One region of the Paeniglutamicibacter sp. genome, then DNA from elsewhere that is predicted to be linked to it. Evidence: predicted binding sites of a transcription regulator. Region 1 holds the regulator's gene; the other holds the start of a gene.

Region 1 (3,205 bases):
TTCGACACCGTCATCATTGACGAGGCCCACGAACTGCAGGACCGGGTGACCAGCTCGGTGACCCGGCCCCTGTCGGTCAACATGGTCCAGACCGCTGCCTCGGCCGCCCGCAAGCACTGCTCGGTGAGCGTGGACTCGCTGAACCAGGGAGCCAAGGCCTTGCAGCGTGCCCTGGAGGGCGTCCCCACCGGACTCATGGCCCGTGGGTTGAACGAGGACCAGGAGGCCGCACTGAACCAGATCGCCGAGGCCGCGCGCGTGGTCCTTTCCGACTCCAAGCCCGAAGCCAACGCGCCCGCCGATGGCGGACGCCAGATGGCCCGCTCGCAGGTCATGTACCTGGTGGAGCAGTGCACCAAGATGCTTGAAATGACCGAGGAGCGCGAGGTGATCTGGGCTTCGCGGCCCGGCCACTTCAGCCCGGGGGAGGGCTATGTCCAGCCCGACGAGTCGAGCCAGCCGACCTTGATGGTTGCACCGCTCTCGGTGGCGGGAAAGCTCAGGGAGGGTCTCTTCGACGGCCGCACCGTCATCCTCACCAGCGCGACCCTGGCCATCGGCGCCGCCTTTGAGCCGGTTGCGGGTTCCCTGGGACTGGTGGGTGACGGCGCACCGACCTGGAACGGCGTCGACGTGGGCAGTCCCTTCGACTATCCCAAGCAGGGCATCCTGTACGTTGCCAAGCACCTGCCAAAGCCCGGGCGCCAGATGTCCCAGGAGACGCTTTCCGAAATCGAGGACCTGATCAAGGCCTCCGGCGGCGGAGCCTTGGCGCTGTTCACCTCGCGCCGTGCGGCCGAGGAAGCCGCCGAGATCCTGCGCGCACGCCTGGATATTCCCATCCTGTGCCAGGGCGAGTCCAGCATGAAGGCCCTGGTCGACCAGTTCTCGGCCGAGCCCGATACGTGCCTGTTTGGCACCATGACGCTGTGGCAGGGCGTGGATGTGCCCGGCAACGCCTGCCGGCTGGTCATCATCGACAAGATCCCGTTCCCCAGGCCGGATGATCCGCTCTCCTCGGCACGCAGCCGGGATGTCGCGAAGCACGGCGGAAACGGTTTCATGGCCGTGGCAGCAAGCCACGCCGCGGTGCGACTGGCCCAGGGCGCGGGCCGCTTGATCCGTTCGGTCAATGACAAGGGTGTTGTTGCGGTGCTGGATTCGCGCCTGGCCACCGAACGCTATGGCACCTTCCTGCGGGCCTCCCTGCCGCCCTTGTGGGCAACGCCGAACAAGGCCACCGTCATTGCCGCGCTCGAAAGGCTCAGCGAGGGCTGAGCCCCGTCGCCTGGCCCGTCCCGCTTACGGTCGATGGGCAAGGGACGGAAAAACCCGTGTGGGGCCGATGACTGATCGGCACCACACGGGTTTTGGGATGAGCTGTGGCTGCGGGCCTAGATGGAACGCATGACCGATACGACCTTGCCCATGACGGTTGCGGCGTCACCAAGGATCGGTTCGTATCGGGAGTTCTGCGGCAGCAGCCAGGTGTGACCGTCGCGCTGGCGGAAGGTCTTGACCGTGGCTTCGTCCTCGAGCAACGCCGCGACGATGTCGCCGTTGTTGGCCGTCGGCTGGCGCCTCACGACAACCCAGTCTCCGTCACAAATGGCGGCATCGATCATGGAGTCGCCGCTGACCTTTAGCATGAAGAGCTCGCCGTGGCCCACCAGTTGGCGCGGCAGGGCGAAAACGTCCTCGATCGCCTGGTCGGCCAGGATCGGCCCGCCGGCGGCAATGCGCCCGACCAGGGGAACCATGGCGGTGTCTGCGGAGGTCGTCAGCTCCGAGACGTTCATGCCGTTGGCTGCCTTGAGCTCCGACTGCCCCTCGACCACCTCGAGCTTCGCGTCGCTCTTGAGCTGCAGTGGGAGCAGGATTTCCATCGCCCGCGGGCGGCGCGGGTCGCGCCGGATGTAGCCAAGCTTCTCGAGCTGGCTGAGCTGGTGGGTCACGCTCGAGAGGCTGGCAAGTCCCACGGCGTCCCCGATTTCCCGCATCGACGGCGGGTACCCGTTGCTGCTCACGGAGCGCTGGATGGTTTCCAGGACCTTCTTCTGACGGATGGTCAGGCTCTTCGCGTCGCGTCGAGGGGTTCGTTGTTCGGTCGTCATTGTCAATGCCTCATCCCGATCGTCGCCGGTTGCCCGCGCGTGCCGCAAATTGTCGGTGCGGGTTGATGTAGTGAATACATCGCCCCACAACCACCATCCTAGTAGACAAAGTCACTGCTTTCAAAGATTTGTTCGAACAGATCTGGACACGTGTCGTCGAAAAGTGCTAGAAATAAGATACGCACTACGAACACATGTTCGAAAGGTGCGTTCGAATAATCGTCGCATGTTCGATCGCGGGCCACCAGGCCCCGGTCGCCAAGCGAATTCAGAGGAAAGGCAAAGACGTGGCAAACACTGCTTTCTCGGCCCCGCTCCACCTTGTAACATCCAACGACTACCTGCCCGAGCTGCAGCCATCGCTGGCGCCCCTGCGGCTCACCCGCCGCGGAAAGTTCGTGCTGATCGGGCTGCCCATCTTCGTGGTGAGTGCCGCGGTACTCATGCTCCTGGGCCTGTTCCTCTCCCCGGCCAACGCATCGGCCGAGGTCCCGCTGGGCGTCAACGCCGTCAGCGTCACGGTCATCGAGGGCGACACCTTGTGGGGGATTGCCCGCGAATTCGCTCCGCAGCTCGAGCCCCGCGAAGCTGTTCGCCAGATCGGCGACCTCAACAACCTCAGCAGCTCGGTGCTGAACCCCGGAGCGGAACTCTTCGTTCCCATCGGTAGCTAGGGCACCACCCCGGCACCGTCCGCTGACACCGTCCGCCGGCGCCAATTCGACTCATTGCGAACCGATTATTACCCTGGGCACCGGCGAAGATTCTCGGGCCCACCGGCCCCCGCCGTAGACTTGACTTGTGAATGAACGGCTAAATCGCCTGGCAAATCTGCCCCTGCGAGAAAATCTTCAAGGTCTCGAACCCTACGGCGCACCCCAAATTGACGTCCCGATTCAATTGAACGTCAATGAAAACACCCACCCGCTACCAGCGGAAGTACATCGCGCCATAGTCGAAGAAGTCTCCGCGGCAGCCGTGGGACTGAACCGTTACCCCGACCGCGAATTTACCGAACTGCGCGAACGGCTTGCGGCATTCCTTGGCCACGGCCTGGGCTCCGACAACATCTGGGCAGCCAACGGCTCGAA
Region 2 (3,205 bases), on a different contig from region 1:
AGGCGCTGCACCCCGTGATAGAGGCCGTTGAGGTTTCCCAGTCCGACGGTGTTGGCGGTGGCAAAGAGCCGGAAGTGCGGGTGCGGGCGGATGACGCGGTTCTGGTCCGGCAGCGTGAAACCGCCGTCGCGCTCGAGCAGTCGCTGGATGACGAACATGACATCGGGCCGCCCCGCATCGTATTCGTCAAAGACCAGTGCCATGGGCTGGACCATGGCCCAGGGAACCACGCCCTCCTGGAACCTGGTGGCCGGGGCGCCGTCCTGGATCACCACGGTGTCCTTGCCGACCAGGTCGAGGCGGCTGATGTGGCCGTCCAGGTTCACCCGCATGAGCGGCCAGTTGAGCCGCGCCGCGACCTGCTCGATGTGTGTGGATTTTCCGGTGCCGTGCAACCCCTGGATCATGACGCGGCTGTTGTGGGTGAACCCGGCAAGGATTGCAAGGGTGACATCCGGGTTGAACCTGTAGGCGGGGTCGAGGGGCGGGACATGGTCTGATGTTTCAGCGAACTTGGGGACCCGCAGGTCGCTGTCGATGCCGAAGGTCTCGCGGACGGAGACCAATTCCTGCCGCGCGAGGGTGGCGGATTCCTGGTTCATCTCCCTCACCATCCCGCCGCGACCGGCTCGGATTCCGGGGAACCCAGGTCCGCGTGGTCTTCGATGCGCGAGATGCTCTCGGCGGCCCGGCGCAGTGCGGGCAGCAGATTGAGCAGGTCCGCCGAGCTCTTGCGCATCATGGGGGCCTGCACCGCGACGCAGAGATTCGAGCGCCCGGCCGGGTTGGGAACCAGCACCGCAAGGCAGACCAGCCCGTCCAGGTATTCCTGGCGGTCCTCGGCGTATCCGTCGAGCCGGATCCGGGCCAGTTCGGCCTCGATTTCCGACTTGTCGGTGAGCGTGTGGGCGGTGAATCGCTGCAGCGGCCCGGTGGCCAACACGCGTTCGCGCTGCGTGGGCCCGAACTGGGCAAGGATCAGCTTTCCGCTGGCCGAGCAGTGCACGGGCACCCGGGACCCGGGGCCCAGGTGCACCCGCAACGGTTCGTTGGTTTCGACGCGATCGAGGTAGATGACCTCGTTTCCGGACAGGGCGGTGATGTTGCAGCTCTCGCCGATCTCATCGACCAGGCCCCGCAGGATGGCGTGCCGTGTGCCATGCCGGGTGTCATTGAGCAGCACATCCTCGGCCATGCGGCGCATGCGCGAGCCGGTTCCGTAGTGCCGGCCGTCGGACTGCCGGGTCAGCAGGTTGGCGCCCTCCAACTGCTGCAGCATGCGGTGCAGGGTGGGCTTCGGCAGGCCCGTCTGGTCCACCAGCGATTGCAGGGTGAAGAGCTGGTCGCGGGTGGTGATCAGTTCCAGCAGCGCAAAGAGCCGCAGGGCCGGGGTTTCCCCCTGGACGGCACCCGCGGGGCCGAGATCCGGTTCCGTGAGGTTTTCCATGATGAGTCCGATCTGCCGACGAGTGAAGTTTCATTAAATCGTATCAGGACGAAGAATAAATGGAACAGGGGCTTGACGAGTGTGACGTGAGTCGCATAGCTTTGTCATTAATCCCGTTTTTGGGAGCAGTTCGAATCATTTTTTGAGACTTTGCGTGATTGCGACGTCTTGATCCCCGAAGGAGACTAGTAATGACTGAAAAGGCCACATCCCGCGAGGTTGTCAAGGGCGCGCAGAAGATGACGTCGTCGGAAGCCTTCGTTGAGACGCTGGTGTCCAACGATGTCACCGACATCTTCGGCATCATGGGCTCCGCCTTCATGGACGCCATGGACATCTTCGCCCCGGCCGGTATTCGCCTGGTGCCGGTCGTGCACGAACAGGGCGCCGCACACATGGCGGACGGCTACGCCCGGGCCTCCGGCCGCCACGGCGTGGTCATCGGCCAGAACGGCCCTGGCATCTCCAACTGCGTCACCGGCATCGCCGCCGCCTACTGGGCACACAGCCCCGTCGTGATCGTCACCCCCGAGGCCGGAACCACCACCATCGGTCTTGGCGGCTTCCAGGAAGCCAGCCAGCTCCCGATGTTCCAGGAATTCACCAAGTACCAGGGCCACGTCACGCACCCGAACCGCATGGCCGAATACACCGCCCGCTGCTTCGACCGCGCCATGAGCGAAAACGGCCCGACCCAGCTGAACATCCCGCGCGACTACTTCTACGGCGAGTCCATCACCGAAATCCCCGCCCCGCGCCGGGTGGACCGCGGCGCCGGCGGCACCAAGTCACTCGACGAGGCCGTCGAGCTGCTGGCAACCGCCAAGTTCCCGGTCATCGTTTCCGGCGGCGGCGTCGTCATGGCCGACGGAGTTGAGGAATGCAAGGCCCTGGCCGAGCGCCTGGGCGCACCGGTGGTCAACAGCTACCAGCACAACGATTCCTTCCCTGCCAGCCACCCGCTCTGGGCGGGACCGCTTGGCTACCAGGGATCCAAGGCCGGCATGAAGCTGATCTCGCAGGCCGACGTCGTCATCGCCCTGGGTACCCGGCTTGGCCCGTTCGGCACCCTGCCGCAGTACGGCCAGGCCTACTGGCCCACCGAGGCCAAGATCATCCAGATCGACGCCGACCACACCAAGCTCGGCCTGGTCAAGAAGATCGCCGTGGGCATCAGCGGCGACGCCAAGGCCGTTGCCATCGAACTGGCCAAGCGCCTCGAGGGCAAGGAACTGGTCTCCGATTCCAACAAGGCCGAGCGCGCCGCGACCATCAAGGCCGAAAAGGCCGCCTGGGAGCAGGAGCTCTCCGAGTGGACCCACGAGAAGGACGAGTACTCCCTCGACGTCATCGAAGAGGCCAAGGGCGAGGAAGGCAACTGGCTGCACCCGCGCCAGGTCCTGCGCGAGCTGGAGAACGCCATGCCGGAAGATGTCATGATCTCCACCGACATCGGCAACATCAACTCCGTGGCCCACAGCTACCTGCGCTTCGAAAAGCCGCGCAGCTTCTTCGCCCCGATGTCCTTCGGCAACTGCGGCTACGCGCTGCCGACCATCATCGGCGCCAAGGCCGCAGCCCCGCACCGCCCGGCCATCGCCTACGCCGGCGACGGAGCCTGGGCCATGAGCATGGGCGAGGTCCTCACCGCGGTCCGCCACGACATCCCCGTCACGGCAATCGTCTTCCGCAACCGCCAGTGGGGCGCGGAGAAGAAGAACCAGGTCGAGTTCTACAACCGCCGCTTCATCGCCGGCG

The links. The regulator LexA, encoded in region 1, represses DNA repair genes until DNA is damaged. The targets are predictions, from matches to a motif close to TCGAACANNTGTTCGA.
Region 2: xsc (sulfoacetaldehyde acetyltransferase) is a predicted target of LexA. The motif match lies at 1,578-1,593, and genes of this name have one in related genera.

What each region holds. Positions count from the first base shown of each region.
Region 1 is NZ_JBKKAP010000141.1:78,680-81,884, forward strand. It holds gene ACLQ7E_RS16400 (ATP-dependent DNA helicase) at 1-1,278, shown strand, start outside; gene lexA (transcriptional repressor LexA) at 1,395-2,114, opposite strand; gene ACLQ7E_RS16410 (LysM peptidoglycan-binding domain-containing protein) at 2,402-2,788, shown strand; gene ACLQ7E_RS16415 (histidinol-phosphate transaminase) at 2,916-3,205, shown strand, end outside.
Region 2 is NZ_JBKKAP010000064.1:13,877-17,081, reverse strand. It holds gene ACLQ7E_RS07100 (AAA family ATPase) at 1-602, opposite strand, end outside; gene ACLQ7E_RS07095 (IclR family transcriptional regulator) at 608-1,447, opposite strand; gene xsc (sulfoacetaldehyde acetyltransferase) at 1,639-3,205, shown strand, end outside.